Regions from separate parts of the Streptomyces sp. NPDC107517 genome, predicted to be linked through region 2. Evidence: riboswitches for the same ligand, from Rfam matches in the RefSeq annotation. Region 2 holds a riboswitch; each other region holds the start of a gene.

Region 1 (5,087 bases), on a different contig from region 2:
GCGCCGTCGCCCGAAGAGGCCGTGCGCTGGGCGGCCGACTGCCGCGAAGCCGGCCTCGCCGTCGGCTGCTTCCGGCCGCCCTCCGTGCCGGACGGCATCTCGCGGCTGCGGCTGACCGCCCGCGCCGATCTGACCGACGATCAAATCGCCGAAGCCGTACGGGTGATCAGCCGCAACGCTCCCGACTCGGCTTTCACCGCAAGGAGTTGAGGAACCCCTCCCAGGCGGAGGGCGTGAACAGCAGGGCGGGTCCGGCCGTGCGCTTGGAATCGCGCACGGCGAGCAGTCCGGCCGAAGGTCCGCGGTGCAGCGGAGCGGTCTCGACACAGTTGTTCATTCCGGTGCTGCGGCTGCTTCGCCGCCATGGCGCGTCGTGCAGAGAGGTGCTGGGAACCGCGGCGGATGGTACGTACCGAGGCAGAGCTGACATGGTGCCTCCTTACGTGCGTTCACTGTCCGGAGGAGGATGCGCTCCGGCGATCCCGGCGATGAAATCCAGCGTGTCCCCGGGCGAAAGGGCGTGGATCCGAAGGGTGTCGAAGGCGTCCGTGTACGCCTTGAGGTCTTCTTTCCGTTCGAGGTAGAGGCTACTCGTCAAATGGTCGAGAACTACTACGTCCAGATCGGAAGTGTTCGGAAATGAGAACACAACGAAAGGGCCGGTTAGTCCGACATGCTCCCCCGCGGCGAACGGCAATACCTGTAGCCGCACATGAGGAAGCTTCGCCACGGCCGCGAGATGGCGCAGCTGCTCCGCCATCACCCGGGGACCGCCCACGGGCCGCCGCAGCACCGCCTCGTCGAGTACCGCGCTGAGCCGCAGCGGCGACGCCGAACGCAGCACGTCCTGCCGGGCGATCCGCACCTCGACCAGGGCGTCGACCTGCCCCTCCGGCAGCCCGTCGAGCGCGGCCCTGGTCACCGCACGCGCGTAGTCGGGCGTCTGGAGGAGGCCCGGCACGACGGACGTCTCGACCGTCCTGACCCGGCACGCCTGCGACTCCAGGCTGATGAAGTCCCGGTAGGCGGGCGGCAGTAGACCCCGGTAGGCGTGCCACCAGTGCTGGCCGCCGTCGTCCCCCGACCCGGCCAGCGCGACCAGCAGATCCCGTATGCCGGGGTCCGTGACCTCGAACGCGTCGAGCAGGAGGCGTACGTCCGACGCCTTCACGCCGCTGCGGCCGGTCTCGATACGGCTCACTTTCGACTGGTGCCAGCCGACGAGCCGGGCCGTCTCGCCACTGGTGAGCCCCGCGCGGTCGCGCAGCGCGCGCAGCTCCGCGCCGAGCCTGCGGCGGCGCACCGCCGGACCGTGTTTCATTCTGTCTCCTCGGACCTGTGGCCCGGCTCCTTCCGGCCCGGCGGATCGTGTTCCGAGCCGACGGTAGAGGAAGTCGGCGGCGTACGCCCAAATGTGGTGCGCCGACGCAGAGTTCACCGCTTCGAGCGACAGATATATGCATATCTCGGGGGATCGGCTCCACCGGCGGAGCGGGAGTGGCACTCTGGCGCGAAGCACCAGTCCGGGGGTTGCCTCGAGTCATCCGCCATGTGTCGGATTCAGGCCCCGGCGAAAAAAGGGACGACGTCGCCATGGCAGATCACCAGGAAGCATCCGTCACTCTGCCGAGCGATCCTGCCTCGGTCTCCTCGGCCCGCACATATGTCGGCGACGTACTCGCCGAATGGGGCATGCCGCGCGACGCGGAAACGGCCGACACGGTCCGGCTCATCGTCTCCGAACTCGCCACGAACGCCGTGATGCACACCCGCGGGCAGTCGCCGGTCTTCACCGTCGACGTACAGCTGGAGCGCGACGAACACCTGCGTATCGGCGTCACGGACAGCCACCCGCGCCACCCGAAGCGGCTCCCGGCCGCCGTCCAGCAGGACAACGGGCGCGGCATGGTGATCATCCGCTGTCTGACGGCCGAGTGCGGCGGAAGCCTGTCGGTCAGGCCCACTCCCGAGGGCGGCAAGACCGTGTGGATCGCCCTGCCGTGGACGGTCCCTGTCCAGTCGCTGTGAAGGCCGGCGGTGGTGGCGCGGCTACGGGGACGGTGTGTCCGTCCCCTTCACCGCGCCCGCGTGAGTGAGCGCCGCACCAGACGCGGCAGCACGCCCCACAGGCCCGCACAGACCGTGAACGTGCCCGCCCCGGCCGCGATGCCCGCGGCCCGCCCCGCGGTGAAGTCCACGACGAGCAGCACGGACCCGGCCAGGGCAAGTGCCAGAACGCCCAGGCCGGCCGCGGCGAGCCACGAGGACATCCGCACGATCTGCGGCTTGGCACCCCGCCCGAACAGCGCGCGGTGCAGTGCCGCGGGCGCCGTGAACAGCGCGGCGGCGAGCACCGCGAGCAACAGCGTCGCGATGTACGTCGCGCGCTGCACGCCGTCCAGCGCCGGGAACCTGGGAGTGAACGCCAGCGTCAGCAGGAACGCGAAGAGGATCTGCACGCCCGTCTGCGTGACGCGCAGCTCCTGGAGCAGCTCGCCGAAGTTCCGGTCCGCGCGCTCCAGCGGCGTCTCGTGCCGGTCCTGCCCCACGCTCCTTGAGCCCGAGTTGCGTGGGGCGTCCTCGTCGCCGGCCGGTCGGTCCTCGTTCATACGACCACGAGTACCCCGTCGCGCGGCTCCGAGACGGCCGGGCAGGCGCGTACGCCCGGTGACGACGCCTGACGGGTCCCCGGGGTCCCCGAGGCCCCCGGGGACCTGTCAGGTGGCGCTACCGCACACGCCCGTACCAGACGCTCCTCGTCCAGATCCGCTCGAGCCGCACCACGGCACCGGTCTTCGGCGAGTGCCAGATCCTTCCCTTCCCGGCGTAGATGCCGACGTGGTAGACGCCGCGGCCCGAATGGAAGAAGACCAGGTCACCGCGTTTGCGATGGGACGCCGAGACATGGCGGGTCTTGTTGTACTGCTGGGCGGCGGTACGGGGCAGTTTCTTGCCCACACGCTTGAACGAGTAGACGGTCAGGCCCGAACAGTCGAACCTGTGCGGTCCTGTGGCGCCCCACTGGTAGGGGCTTCCTTTCCTTGAGGCCGCGATCTGGAGGGCCTTCGTCGCAGGTGGCGAGGCCTCCGCTTCGGGCGTGGCTCCTGGCACCAGCAGGCTGCCGCCCGCTACGGCGAGCGTGAGGGCCGAGGCGGTGCCGGCCCGGGTCAGCAGCGACGGGACACGATTGAGCGCAGTCATGCGCAACCCTTCGTCAGCCGCCTGTGAAGGATGACCTGTCGGATTCGGGCTGGCGAAGTTGCCCGGCCGCGAAGTGCGGCTTCACCCCAAGGGCCGGCCCGGAAAAAAGCTCCGGCGGCCCGTCGTGCTCGGGTCCTCCACTCCTGCCGATCCACTTCTGTCGACCTGGCATCCGTACGGCGGCAGGACTCGGCGTCCGCACGGACCGCCCCGCCGCGGCGGCGGGGGCTTGTCGTCGGAAGGGATCTTCACGCACAAACGTCGAGAACGCAGCGCCGAATCGGCGTTGTGTGAGTGTCCTCACGAGTGATCCATTCGGGTGGACAGCGCACTTTTCCACCCCGGCGCGGGGGTCCCAACGAGGCCCGCACCAGCAGCGGAAGGCGGAATTCCCGATTTGGCGTAGGCGTTCCGCGCAACTTTTCCGGTTCGCAAAACGGGTGCCGGCTACGCCGTATGTGGGTACCTCTTCTGGTCCGTTTCGACCTCGGCGCGGACGGTTCGGATCGATCGCTTCGGATTTGAACGGTCCGTCAATTGACCGACCCCGGCGGCACCGTGACCCGTTGTGTCCTCCTTTCTCCGTCCAGGACCCGCAAAGCGCGAGCCAGCGTCGTCGCGTGGAGCTCGGTCTCGCCCCGCTGATGCATGAGCGTCAGGGCGTCCCTGAGCGCCGTCGCCCCGCCGACGAGTGCTTGCGCGGCCCGCAGTCCGCCATATGTGCGGTCGCTCCTGGCCGGGTTGATCCTTCCGAGCAGGTCGACCACTTCCAGATAGCGGGCGAGGAGTTCGCACTCGGCGCGCGTCAGCGCGGGCAGCGGGGGCAGCTCGGGCGGCAGCATCGCCGGGTCACCTGGCGCCGTGGGCCGAACCGGACAGCTTGCGGTTCTCGATGACCCGGTCCACGAGTCCGTACTCCACGGCGTCCTGGGCCTGAAGGATCTTGTCCCGCTCGATGTCGGCGCCGATGCGCTCTCGGCTCTGCCCGGTGTGCAGCGCGAGCAGCTCCTCCAGCTGGGCGCGCATGCGCACCAGTTCACGGGCCTGGATCTCCAGGTCGCTCGGCCGGCCCTGTGCGGGCTCGGCCAGCCCCGGCTGATGGATCACCACGCGCGCGCCGGGCAGCATGGCCCGCTTCCCCGGCGTCCCGGCGGCCAGGAGTACGGCGGCGGCGGAGGCGGCCTGCCCGAGGCACACGGTCTCGACCTCGCAGCTGACGAACCGGATCGTGTCGTAGATCGCCGTCATCGCGCTGAACGAGCCGCCGGGGGAGTTGATGTACAGCGAGATGTCCCGGTCCGGCGCGGCGTACTCGAGGTGCATGAACTGCGCCATCACATCGTTCGCGGAGGTGTCGTCGATCGGTGTCCCCAGGAAGACGATCCGCTCCTCCAAGAGCTTGGAGTACGGATCGAGCGTGCGGTGCCCGGCCGAGGTGCGCTCGGTGAACTCGGGCAGGACGTAGCGGGCGGAAGGTCGGTACATGGCGCATGCCTCCGTGAGCGCGGGACTCTGTCGCTGCTTCTGTAAAAAATGTACAGGACGTACGGAAGGCGTAGGGCCAAGACTCCGAGAAACGCGAAGAAGGGGGCCGGCCCGCGCCCGATGCGCGTGGCCGGCCCCCTTTTCCGTGCTTCTGGGGCGGTGGCTACCGGTCTCCGTCGTCCGTCCGAGACAGGCGCAGCGCGAGGTGCTGAAGGAGGTCGGCGCTCTTGATGTCGGTCCTGCCCGAGTCATGCACCTCGGCGAGTTCGGAGAAGAGGAACGCGAATGCGCCCACCAGGGAGATCGTCACCGGCATCAGCGCCGCCACGGTCGCCTCCGCCGCCTCCTCCACGCTCGAATCCGCCGGGATCTCGATGGAGGGGAACGCCTCTGTCACCAGG
Region 2 (5,087 bases):
CGTCGCTATCTTGCCGCGCAGATGCTTGAGGACCGGGACGTCCCGGGTGTCGAAGCCGGTGGTCACCATGACCGTGCCGACGGCGGAGGTCAGCCGGGCCACCGCCTTCTCGAAGCGCTGCGCGACGTCGTCGGGGTCGGTGCCGGGACGGATGATGTCGTTGCCCCCGGCGGCGAAGGTCACCAGGTCCGGGGCGAGTTCGACGGCGCGCGGGAGCTGGTCCTCCACGATCTGGTCGAGGAGCTTGCCGCGCACGGCGAGGTTCGCGTACCGGAAGGAGTGCTCGGGGGTCCGGTCGTCCAGGAGGACGGCGAGACGGTCGGCCCAGCCCACGAAGGCCCCGTCGGGACCGGGGTCCCCGACGCCTTCGGTGAAGCTGTCCCCCACCGCCGCGTAGGACCGAATCGTGCCGCTGCTGAGTGATCTCGATTCGTTTGCCACGACCACACATCTTTCACCCTGCGATGTGACCTACGCGACCGTAGGAAGGGGTTGACGGGTGGTGATATAGCCCACCCGGTCAGTTTCGCGATTTCAGGAATACCAGGAATTCGACAGGGTGCGGCGGAGGATACGACGAAGGGGCGGGCCCGGAACCGGGCCCGCCCCTCACGTCACGCCTCAGCGAGACAGCTTCACGTCACACGCTCACGTCACGCCATCGAGGTCAGAGAGAGACCCCGTGCCCACGGAGGTACGCGACCGGGTCCACGTCCGAGCCGTAGCTCGGGGTGGTGCGGATCTCGAAGTGCAGGTGCGGACCCGTGACATTGCCGGTCGCGCCGGAGAGGCCGATCTGCTGGCCCTCGGTCACGGTCTGCCCGGACGAGACGGAGAGGGACGACATGTGGGCGTACTGCGAGTACTTGCCGTCGGCGTGCTGGATGACGACCTCATTGCCGTACGCGCCGTCAAGGCCGGCCGACACGACGGTACCCGCGGCGATGGCCTTGAGCGGGGTGCCCGTCGGGACCACGAAGTCGACACCGGTGTGGTAGCCGCTGGACCACATGGCACCCGCGGTCTTGTACGCCGTACCGATGTTGGCGCCCTGGACGGGCAGCGTGTAGCCGGAAGCAGTGGTGGCCTGGGTGGCCGTGGCCGGGGACTTCGCGGCGGGGGCCGCGGCCTTCTGGCCGATCGTCAGCTTCAGGCCCGGATGGATCAGGGACGGGTTGTCCCCGACGGCCGAGCGGTTGTCGGAGTAGAGCTTCTTCCAGCCACCGCTGACGTTCTGCGCGTCGGCGATCTTCGAGAGGGTGTCCCCGCCCTTCACGGCGTAGGTCTTGGCCGCGGCGGGAGCGGCGACGGCCTGCGCGACCGAGTGGGCGCCCGCCGGGGTCGCGCCGTGGGCTTCGGCGGCACCCATCAGCGGCAGTGCGAGCGCGGCGCCGCCCGCTGCGGCGACGGCGATCGAGCGCGCGAAACGCGGGGACTTGGGACGGCGGTGCTTACCCTTCGCGGGCATGGGGGATTCCTCTCCGTCGCCTGCGAGGTGAGCTGTCGGGTTCGGGCTGGAGTTGCCCGGCCGCACCCCTTTCGGGCACGGCTTCACCCCGAGCCGTGCCCGGTGTTCCGGACACGGCGCTCTACCTGGGTCCCCCGCTCCTGCCGAGCACGGATCGATGTGCGGATTCCGGGCGGCGGCAGGATTAGGCGGTCCGTCCGGATTGCGCTGAACGTAAGCGAGCGGGGAGCGCGGAAACAAGGCGCGAATCCCCTTGGGCATTCCGGTTCTTGATCCTTAAACGGCCTTTTCCGGAAAATGCCGTCACACTCCGTCTATTTACGATCTTTGCGACTGCGATACCTACCGGAAATCCATGCGGCCCGTCCGCCACGTACGGTCACGGCTATGACCCTGCTCACGCATTGCTCACCATATGCCTGTGTTTCAGGGCCAGTTACCCCATAGAGGGCAATTACTCCTTACCGCCTCATATCGGGCATTGGATATGTAATCGCCTGGCGCCTCTCACATGGTTGCCCCTGGCAGCCATGTCGTATCGTCGAAGGCGCCCGCAGGCGAGCAGCGCCGCGGCCGACCGGGAGGAGCCCCCGTGACGCAGCAGGTCCCGTCCACCGAGCCCGAGTTGGCCGGAGTGCGCAACTTCCGCGATGTGGGTGGCCTCCCGACCGTGGACGGCCGTCGGGTCAAGCAGGGCGTGCTGTTCCGCAGCGGTCACCTCGCGCACGCCACGGACGAGGACGCCGCGTTCCTCTCCTCGCTCGGGCTGCACACGATCTTCGACTTCCGCAACGCCGCCGACCAGCGCCTCGAAGGCCCTGACGTCACGCTGCCCGGCGTGCGGAACGTGAACCTGCCGCTGACCGACCCCGCGGACGGCGCCGAGTTCTGGCAGATGGTGCGCGACGGCAATCTCGACGAGCTGCGCGCCGCCCTCTCCGAGGGCCAGGCCGCGGACCGCATGATCACGTCGTACCGGACGATCATCGCGGAGCGCACCGCCGAGCACAGCCAGGTGCTGCACTCCCTCGCCGAGGACAGCGTGCCCGCGCTCATGCACTGCGCGGCCGGCAAGGACCGCGCGGGCCTCTCGATAGCGGTCACGCTCCTGGCCATGGGTGTGGAGCGCGACGCCATCGAGGCGGACTACCTGGAGTCGAACGCGGCACACCGCCGCTACAAGGTGCACCGCAGCAGCGCCTCGAAGGACGCGATGTCCCCCGAGGTCATGGAGCTGCTGAGCCCCCTGTTCGACGCCCGCGCCGCATACCTGGCCGCCGCCTTCGAGACAGTCGCACAGACGTGGGGTTCCACCGACCGCTACCTGGAGGAGGGCCTCAAGCTGTCCCCCGCGCAGCGCGAGCGGCTGCGCGAGCGCCTTCTCGACTGAGACCGGGACCGACAGTCCTGGTGAGGGGCGTCACCCGCGTGACGCCCCCAGCGCGAACAGCAGATAGATGAAGCCCGCGACGAGGTGCCCGGCGAAGACGTAGACGAGCAGGCGCACCCAGATGCCGCGCGGGAGCCTGTCCTCGATGTCACGCCGTGCGGGCTGCCGCTCGGGCTCGGTCACGTCGTCGGGCACTGCGCTCATCGAGAGCCTCCCTGAGATGGTTCGCCGCTGCCCACCGCCGGGCCGAGACACAGCGCGGCGGACGGGCTCTGCAGCAGGGTGTGTACGAACAGGAGCTCGGCGCCGTCGCGGTCGGCGGCGGCGATCCGGTGCGGGGTGAGCGAGTCGAAGTGGGCGCTGTCCCCCGGCGCGAGCGCGTACGCGGTGTCCCCGAGCCGCAGCCGCAGCCGCCCTTCGAGGACGTACAGCCACTCCTCACCGGGGTGGACACGCACGATGTCGCCCTGGGCGCCGAACGGCACATGGACGCGCAGCGCCTGCATGCCGCGTCCCGGGGCGCCCGCCTGCCGGTAGATCCAGCCGCCCGCCTCGGTGGCCTCCATGTCGGCGGAGCGCACGACCGCGTCCCTGTCGGCGGGCGTTTCGCCCAGGAGTTCGGAGACCGTCGTACCGTAGGTGCGGGCGAGGGCGAGCAGCATCGGGAGCGAGGGCTGACGGCGGCCCGTCTCCAGGCGGGAGAGGTGCGCGGGCGAGAGCCCGGCGGCACGGGCCGCGGCCTCCAGGGTCAGGGCGGCGCGACGCCGTAGTTCGCGCAGCTGCGGGGCGACGGCGGGCAGCTCCGTGGGTTCCGGAGCCGGCTCCGGAGGGACAGGGCTCATACCGTCGATTGAGCCAGAGCCGTACCTCTGGGGCAAATTTATTGCCCCAGAGGCAACAGCCCGTCTTCCGGGCGTCCCTCTTCTGGAGGCACCTGGAGGCACCCCTGCGAATCCGAGAGGTGCCCCGACGGTGCGGTCAGCGGTTGGCCACCGCCTGCTTCACCAGCGTCTTCCCGAAGTCCCACATCAGCCCGCCGCCCGAGTGCGCGTCGTCCATGACGGCGGTGAACGCCTCGACGAAGCGGTCCACCTCGTGCTCTTTGATGATCAGCGGCGGGATCAGCTTGATGACCTCCAGATGGTCGCCGGAGACCTGCGTGAGGATCCGGTGCTTCTGGAGCAGCGGCACGACGACCATCTGCGCGAAGAGGCCCTTGCGCGCGGCCTGGAGCATCGTCCAGCGGCTGCGCAGCTTCAGCGACTTCGGCCGCCCGAACTCGATGCCGATCATCAGGCCGCGGCCGCGTACCTCGCTCAGCAGTTCGTAGCGGTCGACGAGGGCGGCGAGCCGGGACTTCAGGAGCTCACCGGTCGCCCGGGCGTTCGCGACGACCTCCTCGTTCTCCATCACGGAGAGCACGGCAAGGCCTGCGGCCATGGCCTGCGCGTTCGAGCCGAAGCTGGCCGAGTGCACCAGGACCCGGTCCAGGGACGAGTAGACCTTCTTGAAGATCCAGTCCTTGCCGAGCGTCGCGCCGACGGGCACATAACCGCCGGAGAGCGCCTTCGCCACGCACACGAGGTCGGGCTCGACGCCGTCCTCGTGCTGGTAGGCGTAGAAGTCGCCCGTCCTGCCGAGGCCCGTCTGCACCTCGTCCACGATGAGCAGCGCCTTGTGCTGGTGGAGCATCTCCTGGGCGGCGCGCAGATAGCCGGGCGGCGTCCCGTGGACGCCCTTGCCCTGGATGGGCTCGACGATCAGCCCGGCCACGTCGCCCTTCGCGAGCTCCGCGCGCAGGGCGTCGAGGTCTCCGAGCGGCACGGCGGTGTCCGGCAGGAGCGGCGCGAAGCCGTCCCGGAATCCGGACTCGCCGTTCACGGACAGAGACCCGGTGGTCAGCCCGTGGAAGGCGTGCCCGCAGTACAGGACCCTGGGCCGGCCCGTGGCGTACCGGGCGAACTTCAGCGCCGTCTCGACGGCCTCCGTGCCGCTGTTGCCGAAGAAGACCCGGTCCAGGTGCGGGCTGTGCGCGAGGAGCCGTTCGGCGAGCAGGCCCGGCAGCGGCTGGCAGTCGAAGCGGGTGAGGTCGGCGAGCGAGGCGTCGAGGACGTCGTGCAGCGCCTTGCGGACGACGGGGTGGTGCCGGCCGAGGCCCATCACACCGAACCCGGCGAGCATGTCCAGGTAGTCGTTGCCGTCCGCGTCCCAGAAGTAGGCGCCCTCCGC
Region 3 (5,087 bases), on a different contig from region 2:
GTGGTGACGCCGTTGACGCGGGCCGTGTGACCGAGCGCCTCGAAGTACTTCAGGGCCTCGCCGCGCTCGACGTAGTCCTGATGCGTGTAGTCCGGGTAGCTCAGGAGCCCGTACTCGCCGAGGTACACCGGGATGCCCTTGGCGACGAACGTGTCGTGCATGCGCGAGAAGGCGTCGGTCATGTCCTGCTGGACGGTGGCGTCGAAGCGGGTGTAGCCGGCGATGTTCACGCTGAACGGCCAGAAGCTGTAGTAGTGCACGGTCGCGACCAAGTCGGGGTCGTCGAGCCCGTCGATGGTGGCTGCCAGGTCGTCCATGAGGGTCTGGTCCGGGGTGGCGCCGACCGTGGGCAGGACGAGGAGGCGCTGCGCGTTCGCGCCGCCCGACGCGCGCACGATGCTGTGGAACGAGGTGTTGAGCTCGTCGACCAGCTCCATCTTCCGGGCGTCGTCGGCGTTGTCGAAGGCTGGTTCGTTGACGCTCTCGAAGAGCAGCGTGCGCGGTTCGTCCTTGAACGCGGTGGCGATCTGCTGCCAGGTCGCGTTGTAGCGGGCGAGCACCTGGTCGTGGTCGGTGGCCATCTTGTTGATCCACTGCCAGGAGTCGTGGTGCACGTTCAGGACGACGCGCAGACCGTCGGCCTGCGCCCAGTCGACCACCTGTCGAACCCGGCTCAGGAACGCGCCGTCGATCGTGTAAGGCGCCTGTGCCGACTGGTGGTTGCCCCAGGTGACGGGGATGCGCACGCTGCGGAAGCCCTGGCTCTTGACGGTGTCGAAGAGCGCCTTGGTGACCGGCGGGTTGCCCCAGGAGGTCTCATCGGGGATGGCGTCGAGGGTGTTGCCCAGGTTCCAACTGGGCTTCATGGCGGCGATGGTGTCCATGGCGGAGGCGGTGGTGGCGGGAGCGGGGCGGGCGGCTGCCACAGCCCCGGTCCGGGAGGTGCCGACGGTGGCGAGTAAGGCCATGAAGAGGCCCGCCAGCCATACGACGCGGCGCTGGCGGCTGCTCCGTGCTTGTCTCATACGGGGTCCCTTTTCAGCGGCTGAGTTCAGTGGGTCAGCGGTCGAGTTCCGATGGCGAGCGGCTCGTAGCGGAACCAGTCGAAGTGGGCGGTGCCGGTGGCGGCGTACAGGCCGATGACGCGGCCGGTGAACCCGCCGGCCACCTCGGTCGACAGATAGCGGCCGTCGAGGGCCGCGAGGGCGGTGAACGTGCCGTCGGGCTCCTCGACGCCGAACGCGAGCGTGTCGGGGCCGGTACGCGCGTCGCGCGGGCAGTCCGTCGGGATCACGTCGACGCCGAGCACGAGCGGTCCGTCGGCCGTCACCCGGGGTGTGGAGGTGACCACGGTGCGCAGCGGTCCGACGCGGGCGATCACCCGCACTTCGGCGGCGTCGGCCTCGATCTCGTAGTGGTGCAGCTCGTCGAGCCGGACCGCGAGGCCACCGGTGCCCTCGGCCGGGTCGAGGTGGGCGCGGACGCGGCAGGAGAGGTGCTGCTGCCGGTGCCCGACGAAGGTGACATCGGCGGCGTCAAGACCGTTGCCGAGGGCGTGAAGGGTCAGCCTGCCCGGGCGCTCTTTCGTGGTGCAGTGCCGCGGGGAGCGGTGGCGGAGCGAGATCCAGGAGGGCTGCAGATCGGCGTCGTCGAAGTCGTCCGTGAAGGGATCGGCGGGGCCGGGCGCGGGCCCGGCCGTCGCCGGCGGGCCGACGACCGGCCAGCCGTCCTCCCAGGTGACCGGCGCGAGGAAGGTCTCGCGGCCGAGCACGTGCCAGCCGGGAGTGCCGCCGCGCGGCCGCACCCCGAGGAACACCATCCACCACGTGCCGTCGGGCGCTTGCACCAGATCGGCGTGGCCGGTGTTCTGGACGGGCTCGTCGGTGCTGCGGTGGGTCAGGATCGGATTGGCCGGGCAAGGTTCGAAGGGGCCGGTGGGCGCGGGGCCGCGGGCCACGGAGACGGCATGCCCGCGCTCGGTGCCACCCTCGGCGATCAGCAGGTACCAGTGCTCGCCGACGTGGTACAGGTGCGGCGCCTCCGGGGCCTTGGCGCCCGGCGTGCCGGACCACAGCTGGCGCGGTTCGCCGAAGGTCTCGCCGGTGTACGGGTCGATGCGGACCTGGGAGATCCCGGCGACCGTGACCCAGCACGCGCCGTCCTCGTCCCAGGCGAGATCCGGGTCGATGCCGGGGACGCCGGGCAGCGGGACCGGGTCCGACCAGGGGCCCGCCGGGTCGGTCGCGGAGACGAGCAGATTGCCGCCGCCCGAGCTCACATTGGTGACGACCAGCCAGAAGCGGCCGTCGTGGTGGCGCAGCGTCGGCGCGTAGATCCCGGCGGAGGAGGGTGTGTCCCAGGGCAGCCGCAACTGGCCGGGCCGGTCGAGGACGTTGCCGATCTGCCGCCAGTGCAGCAGGTCGCGACTGTGGAAGAGCGGCACCCCGGGCACGTACTCGAAGCTCGAGCACGCGAGGTAGTAGTCGTCGCCGACGCGGCAGACGCTGGGGTCCGGGTGGAACCCGGGGATGACCGGGTGTGGGTCTGCCATGCTGTCTCTCTCCGTGTCGAAGCGCTTCGATTCGCGGGGAGGATATGCACGGGGGTGATGGCGCGCAAGAGGTTGGACAGGACGCAGAAGGGCCCTGAAGTCCCTACATGCTTACGGGACTTCAGGGCCAGGACATCATCGATGCGCTTCAACTGGCAGTGGCCGGGCTTCCGTTCAGCCTGGTCTGCCTGCGACGACTGCGAGCCTCAGTGTGGAACCGGCTGTCAGTACGCGCCGTTCACGTTGTCGATCGAGCCGTACTTGTCGGCCGCGTAGTTGCAGGCGGCGGTGATGTTGGCGACCGGGTCGTAGCTGTCCATGGACGTGCCGGGCACGTGGTACGCCTTGAACGTGGGGTCGATGACCTGCAGGAGACCCTTGGACGGGGTTCCTGCGACAGCGTTGGAGTCCCAGTTGTTGATGGCCAGCGGGTTGCCGGAGGACTCGCGCATGACGTTGCGGTGGATGCCCTCGTAGGTGCCGGGAATGCTGTGCTTGGCCATGATGTCCAGCGATTCCTTGATCCAGCCGTCGAGGTCGTTGGTGTACGACTTCTTCGCCGGGGCGGCCGGGAGCGCGGTCCGGGTCTCGGAGCGGTCGGCCCGCTCGGCGGACGCCCTGGTGGCTGCCGTGGGCTCGGCCGCGCTCTTCTTGCCGAGCGTGAGCTTGACGCCGGGGTGGATCAGCGCCGGGTTGTCACCGACGGTGGCTCGGTTGTCCTGGTACAGCTGCTTCCAGCCGCCGCTCACCGAGTGCTCGCGGGCGATCTTGACGAGGGAGTCGCCGGCGACGACGACGTACGTCGTGGGGGCCGCGGCGGTCTTGGCAGCCGGGGTGGCCTGCGCTGCGCCGGCGCTGGTCGCGCCGAGCACCGGGAGAGCGAGCACGGCAGCGCCGGTGCCTGCGGCGGCGATGCCGCGGCTGAGCGAGATGGACTTGGGGCGGCGGTGCTGTCCCTTTGAGGGCATGTCGAGTTCCTCTCCGTCGCCTACGAGGTGAGCTGTCGGGTTCGGACGGGAGATGTCCGGTCGCACTGCGAATGCGACTTCACCCCGAGCCGTTCCGGAAACCGGATCGGCGGCTTACCTGGGTCCCCCGCTCCTGCCGTGCGTTACCGAGTGAGTGGGAGGGATTCCGGACAGCGGCAGGATTCGGCGTTCCATCCGGATTGACGGTGACATTAGGCGAGAAAGCGCGGACAGAACAAGACCAGAATTCCCGATCGCGAAATGTGGGAGCCCTTCTCCGGCGATCAGAACCCTCCACTCTCTTTGATCGAAAACCCCAACCTTCCTTGTGCAGAAGGGAAGTGGGCTCAGCCGATCTTCGGGGCCCGCGTCCTTCCATGTGACACGGTTCACTGAATGTGATGCGGGTTGGAATGCCGGTCGATGGCGTAGCGGAGTGCGATATTTCGCCTGAATATCTAGCGAGATAGGCGGATCCCCTCGTATAGCACTAATAATGCAAAAAGGTATTTTTCATTGCAAAAATGGACATACCGCCCTGTCGCTTTCAGTGACTAAGGGGGTGTATCGCCATCAATGTCGGCCCGGTCACACGGGCCGACACGCGTCCCCGCTGCACGATTCAGGAGCCGATGTCGATCGGGATGCTGCCTGGACGTGGACCTGTGCGGTTCGCCTGAGGGGTCGACTGAGGTGAGGCCGGCGGCCGTCAGCGGAGTGCGCTTCCCGCCGGCCTGCTGGGTTCGCGGGATACCCGGGGCGGAATAGGTGAGGACTCTGATGCTGCATCCGGAAAATTCTCCGGTTCAGGATGTGTGTGATCTTAGAAGACGGTCCATATGTGATGGAGATTCAGTTGTCGATTGTCGCTGGTGTGTCAGTGAAGCTATCGGCTCGGGCCGGAAGGGGGCTGCTCAAATCCTCTGCCGACTACGGTTTTCCGGGCAGGTATCTCTCTGTGGGGGAGGCCTGTTCAATGCTGGGCCTCGGTGGTCGCTGCAGTGATGAACGGGAACCCCGCAGGCACCCGCGCCGGGTCGCATTCGAACCGAAGGTCCGCCGCGAAGAAGCGCAGGAATGGGGGTAGTTACTCGGTCGCACGGAACATGACGGCAACGTCGGAGTTGCGGCCTGCGGGACTTGGCGAATCAACGGGAAAGGCATGCACCGCGCCATGCCCAACTGCACGACCTCAACCTCGGCTTTGCCGAACAAGGCATCCGCACCAGCGGATATTGCAGCCTTCATTCGAGTGGAGGCGTGCTGGACGCGAGCGCGAACCTGCTTATGGGGGCGGGGCGTTCGTGCTGCTCGGCAGGTACGCCACGTTGTGGTGAGCCGTGGGAGGGGCCGCTTCGCCGGGTCCGGTTGTGCGGTGGGCTGACGGGACGCGGGCGATGGTCTCGGGGTGTGCGGGCGTTCGCGGTGTGCACGGCATCTGATCGACGCCGGGGCGAGATGGTCCGTGTCCCCCTGGGTGCCGCTAGCGGTGTTCGGGACTTTGGTGGTCGTGGCGGCAGCCGGCGTTCCAGGCGGTGCGTCGGCTGCCGTAGGCGGGGATGCCACCG
Region 4 (5,087 bases), on a different contig from region 2:
AGGCCTATGAGACGCAGGCGTTCGAGGGTCTGCCCTTCGCGACACAGACCTTCGAAGCGCAGACCCTCGACACCGGCGCGTACGACGCCACCGCGTGGAACTCCGCGGGCACCGAAGACGACGACAACGACCTCGACGCACGGCACGACTACGGCGAACTCGACGCCCCCGAGCCCGAGTTGAGCCACAGCGACGATCACCACGACAGCCGCAGCGAGGGCCCCGACGACGTCGAGGAGACCGTCGCCCGCGACGAGCGGCCCGCCCCGGTCACCCCGGCCCAGCGCGCCCGCTCCCGCCGCCGCTCTCCCGCCAAGCGCTCCGCGCTGCTCACCGTCGCGGTGCCCTCGGTGTGCGTGATGGGTGTCGCGGGAGTGGCCGCGGCCTCCGTCGGCGGGCTCGGCGGCGACGACAGCAAGGACACGACGGCGGCCTCGGCACCGGACGCGACCGCCGTGAAGCCCTCCGTCGCCAACAACAAGCTCGACACCCAGCTCGCGGACCTCTCCGCGGACGCGGGCGACTTCGCCGACCGGGCGAGCCGCACCCAGGAACGTATCGACCTCAGGGCCAAGCAGCAGGCCGAGCGGAAGCAGGCGGCGGAGGAAGCGGCGCGCAAGGAGCGGCTGCGTCCCAAGTTCGTCCTCCCGGTCGCGCAGCGCGGGCTGAGCGCCTACTTCGGGCAGGCCGGCATCAACTGGATGTCCGTGCACACCGGCATCGACTTCCCCGTCGCGTACGGGACCCCGGTGATGGCCGCGACCGACGGCACCGTCCGTACACAGTGGAACAGCGCCTACGGGAACATGACGATCCTGACGGCGAAGGACGGCACGGAGACCTGGTACTGCCACCTCTCCAGCCACGCCGTCATGAGCGGACCGGTCAAGGCCGGCGACCTCATCGCGCACTCCGGGAACTCCGGCAACTCCACCGGTCCGCACCTGCACTTCGAGGTGCGTCCCGGCGGCGGCTCGGCCGTCGACCCGCTCCCGTGGCTCCGCAGCCACGGGCTCGACCCGACGTAGTAGGACCGAGCCCTCCCGGCGGGAGCCCTCTACAGCTTCCCCCACCGGCCTTACAGAGCTACAGCTTCCCCACCGGCCTACCGAGCTACGGCTCCCCCACCGGACTGCTGAGCTACAGCTTCTCCACCGGCGCGTACCGCAGCAGCAGGCGCTTCGGCTTGGGCTCGCCGAAGTCGACTGTCGCCTCCGCGTTCGCCCCTGTGCCCTTGACTCCGACGACCGTGCCGAGGCCGAACTGGTCGTGCGTGACCCGGTCTCCCACGGACAGCGCGACGACCGGCTTCTCCGTCGCCCGGCGCGTGGCGAACGCCGGTGTCGAGCGCGAGCGCGACGACGAGAGAGACGCGGCGATACCGCTCGTCGGACCCGTCGACTTGGCGGGCGCCACGGCGCCGGTCCGCTTCCACTCCAGATGCGCGTCCGGGATCTCCTCCAGGAAGCGCGACGGCGGGTTGTACGAGGGCTGGCCCCAGGCGCTGCGCAGCGTGGAGCGCGTCAGATACAGCCGCTCACGCGCGCGCGTGATGCCGACGTAGGCGAGGCGGCGCTCCTCCTCCAGCTCCTTGACCTGGCCGAGGGAGCGCATGTGCGGGAAGACGCCGTCCTCCATGCCGGTCAGGAAGACGACCGGGAACTCGAGGCCCTTGGCGGTGTGCAGCGTCATCAGCGTGATGACGCCGGAGCCGTCGTCCTCCTCGTCCGGGATCTGGTCGGAGTCGGCAACGAGCGCGACCCGCTCCAGGAACTCGGAGAGCGTACCGACGCTCGCCTCGCCCGCACCCTCGACCACGCCGTCCGCCGCCGCGCTCTCCTGCTCGAACTCCAGGGCCACGGCCGCGAGTTCCTGGAGGTTCTCGATGCGCGTCTCGTCCTGCGGGTCCGTCGACGACTGCAACTCGGCCAGATAGCCGGTCCGTTCGAGCACGGCCTCCAGGACCGTGGCCGGGCCCGCGCCCGACTCGACGATCGTGCGGAGGTCCTCCATCAGCGTGTTGAACCGCTTCACCGCGTTCGTCGAGCGGGCCGCCATGCCGTACGCCTCGTCGACGCGGCGCAGCGCCTGCGGGAAGGAGATCTTCTCGCGCTGGGAGAGCGCGTCGATCATCGCTTCGGCACGGTCGCCGATGCCGCGCTTCGGCACATTGAGAATGCGGCGCAGGGGGACGGAGTCCTCGGGGTTGGCGAGCACCCGCAGGTAGGCCAGGACGTCCCTGACCTCCTTGCGCTCGTAGAAGCGGACTCCGCCGACGACCTTGTAGGGCAGGCCGACGCGGATGAAGATCTCTTCAAAGACACGGGACTGCGCGTTCGTCCGGTAGAAGATGGCGACGTCGCCGGCCTTCGCGTCGCGCGCGTCCGTGAGCCGGTCGATCTCGTCGGCGACGAACTGCGCCTCGTCGTGCTCGGTGTCCGCGACATAGCCGGTGATCTGCGCGCCCGCGCCCGCATTCGTCCACAGGTTCTTGGGGCGGCGGGATTCGTTCCGCTCGATGACCGCGTTGGCCGCGGAGAGGATGGTCTGCGTCGAGCGGTAATTCTGCTCCAGCAGGATCGTTGTCGCGTCGGGGTAGTCCTCCTCGAACTGGAGGATGTTCCGGATGGTGGCTCCGCGGAACGCGTAGATCGACTGGTCGGCGTCACCCACGACACACAGCTCGGCCGGCGGGAGGTCGTCCGCGCGGGGCGGCTCGTCCTCCCCGCGGCCGCTGTCGGCCGACCCCACGAGCTCCCTGACCAGCGCGTACTGCGCGTGGTTCGTGTCCTGGTACTCGTCGACCAGGACGTGGCGGAAGCGGCGGTGGTAGTGCTCCGCGACGTCCGGGAAGGCGCGCAGGAGATTTACCGTCGTCATGATCAGGTCGTCGAAGTCCAGCGCGTTCGCCTCGCGGAGGCGGGACTGGTACATCGCGTAGGCCTGGGCGAGGGTCTTCTCGAAGCCGTCGGCGGCCTGTGCCGCGAAGTCCTCCTCGTCGATCAGCTCGTTCTTCAGGTTCGAGATCTTGGCGCTGAAGGACTTCGGCGGGAACTTCTTCGGATCCAGGTCGAGGTCGCGGCAGACCAGGGCCATGAGGCGCTTGGAGTCGGCGGCGTCGTAGATCGAGAACGACGACGTGAAGCCGAGCCTCTTCGACTCGCGGCGCAGGATGCGGACGCAGGCGCTGTGGAACGTCGACACCCACATCGCGTTCGCCCGCGGGCCGACGAGGGACTCGACGCGCTCCTTCATCTCGCCCGCGGCCTTGTTCGTGAACGTGATCGCGAGGATCTGGCCGGGGTGCACACCGCGCTCGCCGAGGAGGTACGCGATGCGGTGCGTGAGCACGCGGGTCTTGCCGGACCCCGCGCCCGCCACGATGAGCAGCGGGGAGCCGCCGTGGACGACGGCCGCCTTCTGGTTCTCGTTCAGCCCGTCGAGGAGGGCCGCCGGGTCGAGCGCCGGGCGTGGGGCGCCGTCCCGGTAGTACTCGTCCCTGGCCGGGGGCACGTCGAACTTCCCGTCGAACAGGTCGTCCGGAACGTGCTCCGGAGCCGTGTCGTCCTCGGGCGGCGGCGGGGCATGCTCCTCACTGGCCTTCGAAGCCGTGAGGTCCGCCAGGAAGCTGTCGTCAAAGAGGCTGCTCATCGCTCTACGAGTCTAGGCCGCCCCACTGACACCCACGGCCGTCCCGGAAACTTCCTCCGACTTCGCGGGCCCGGCCACCTCTTGTAGTGCGGTAATCACCCTCAGCGAAGGTTACCGGAGGTCACCGACAAGATTGCCGAAGGTCACGAAAATGTATCGGGCATATCGAACATCAACCTTCACAGCAGCCACACGAGTTGGCTAGCGTGCTCCGCGGGCCGCCCGTCCCCCCGCCGGCAACCGCGCCGCGAGCGGGTCGCCCCCGCTGAGTTCAGTACGCCGAGAGGCATGGAACCGGGGACCCACGACCTTTGGGGTGAATCGGCCGACGACCCGTCAGGGCACGGCCGTAGGGCAGCCTTCCGAATCTCCGCCCGAACCCGACAGCTAACCCGGTAGGCGGTCATGGGAAGGAGACGCGACCCTTGGCGTCGCACCGCAAGCCGCGCACCAGAACAGCCGGCCCCCGCACGGCCCCCGTCGTCGGCATCACCACGGCGGCCCTCACGTCCATCGCCCTGCTCTCGCAGACCGCGACCGCCGCCCCCTCCGCGCCGTCGAAGCCGAGCCTGGAAGAGGTCCAGAAGAAGGTCGACACCCTCTACCACCAGGCGGGCGTGGCCACGGAGAAGTACAACGCGGCCAAGGAGCGCACCACCAAGCAGCAGAAGCGCGTCGGCGACCTCCTCGACGACGTCGCGCAGCGCACCGAGAAGCTCAACAAGGCACGCCAGGAGCTCGGCACCTTCGCCGCTGCCCAGTACCGCACGGGCGCCGTCTCCGACACCGCGACGCTGCTCCTCGCCGACGATGCGCAGGACTACTTCGACCAGGACCAGCTGATGAGCCGGCTCACGAGCCGCCAGAAGAAGGCCGTCGACGACTACCAGACCGAGCAGGCCGCCACCACGAAGAAGCGCACGGAGGCGGCCAAGAGCCTGGAGACGCTGACCACTTCGCAGGCCACGCTCAAGAGCACGAAGAGGGACGTCCAGCAGAAGCTCGGTGACGCCCGCGAACTCCTGTCGAAGCTGACCGCCGAGGAGAAGGCGCGGCTCGCGGCGATCGAGAAGAAAAAGCAGGAGGCCGCCAGGAAGAAGGCGGAGGAGCTGGCGCGTCAGCAGGCCGAGGCGGAGGCCAAGCGCAAGGCGGCCGAGGAGGCGCGCCAGAAGGAGACCACGGGCACCGGTACCGGTTCGGGGACGGGTACGGGTACGGGCTCCGGGAGCACCAGCAGCGGTTACGCCACCAAGGCCGCGAAGGTCATCGCCTTCGCCGAGTCCCAGATGGGCAAGCCGTACGTGTGGGGCGCCACGGGACCGGACTCGTACGACTGCTCGGGCCTCACGCAGGCCGCGTGGAAGGCGGCCGGCATCACGCTGCCGCGCACGACCTGGGACCAGGTCAAGGTCGGCACGACCGTCACCACGGCCGAC

What was found. Region 2 has a riboswitch for cyclic di-AMP ahead of ACZ67T_RS03515 (M23 family metallopeptidase). Riboswitches for the same ligand answer to the same signal wherever they lie in the genome.
Region 1: another riboswitch for cyclic di-AMP. It lies ahead of ACZ67T_RS31690 (C40 family peptidase); the one in region 2 lies ahead of ACZ67T_RS03515 (M23 family metallopeptidase).
Region 3: another riboswitch for cyclic di-AMP. It lies ahead of ACZ67T_RS28750 (transglycosylase SLT domain-containing protein); the one in region 2 lies ahead of ACZ67T_RS03515 (M23 family metallopeptidase).
Region 4: another riboswitch for cyclic di-AMP. It lies ahead of ACZ67T_RS23730 (C40 family peptidase); the one in region 2 lies ahead of ACZ67T_RS03515 (M23 family metallopeptidase).

The regions. Positions count from the first base shown of each region.
Region 1 is NZ_JBVJPM010000017.1:62,540-67,626, reverse strand. Features, by position in the region: gene ACZ67T_RS31715 (8-amino-7-oxononanoate synthase) at 1-210, shown strand, start outside; gene ACZ67T_RS31710 (DUF397 domain-containing protein) at 194-430, opposite strand; gene ACZ67T_RS31705 (helix-turn-helix domain-containing protein) at 440-1,321, opposite strand; gene ACZ67T_RS31700 (ATP-binding protein) at 1,594-2,028, shown strand; gene ACZ67T_RS31695 (DUF6328 family protein) at 2,076-2,609, opposite strand; gene ACZ67T_RS31690 (C40 family peptidase) at 2,728-3,201, opposite strand; cyclic di-AMP (ydaO/yuaA leader) riboswitch at 3,205-3,382, opposite strand; gene ACZ67T_RS31685 (hypothetical protein) at 3,735-4,043, opposite strand; gene ACZ67T_RS31680 (ATP-dependent Clp protease proteolytic subunit) at 4,051-4,686, opposite strand; gene ACZ67T_RS31675 (hypothetical protein) at 4,850-5,087, opposite strand, start outside.
Region 2 is NZ_JBVJPM010000001.1:827,624-832,710, reverse strand. Features, by position in the region: gene ACZ67T_RS03520 (SGNH/GDSL hydrolase family protein) at 1-441, opposite strand, end outside; gene ACZ67T_RS03515 (M23 family metallopeptidase) at 668-1,468, opposite strand; cyclic di-AMP (ydaO/yuaA leader) riboswitch at 1,473-1,653, opposite strand; gene ACZ67T_RS03510 (tyrosine-protein phosphatase) at 2,061-2,858, shown strand; gene ACZ67T_RS03505 (DUF6126 family protein) at 2,889-3,062, opposite strand; gene ACZ67T_RS03500 (helix-turn-helix domain-containing protein) at 3,059-3,700, opposite strand; gene ACZ67T_RS03495 (aspartate aminotransferase family protein) at 3,837-5,087, opposite strand, start outside.
Region 3 is NZ_JBVJPM010000014.1:45,473-50,559, forward strand. Features, by position in the region: gene ACZ67T_RS28740 (cellulase family glycosylhydrolase) at 1-1,025, opposite strand, end outside; gene ACZ67T_RS28745 (glycoside hydrolase family 43 protein) at 1,052-2,551, opposite strand; gene ACZ67T_RS28750 (transglycosylase SLT domain-containing protein) at 2,776-3,519, opposite strand; cyclic di-AMP (ydaO/yuaA leader) riboswitch at 3,522-3,686, opposite strand.
Region 4 is NZ_JBVJPM010000010.1:185,030-190,116, reverse strand. Features, by position in the region: gene ACZ67T_RS23740 (M23 family metallopeptidase) at 1-1,028, shown strand, start outside; gene pcrA (DNA helicase PcrA) at 1,141-3,651, opposite strand; cyclic di-AMP (ydaO/yuaA leader) riboswitch at 3,919-4,068, shown strand; gene ACZ67T_RS23730 (C40 family peptidase) at 4,077-5,087, shown strand, end outside.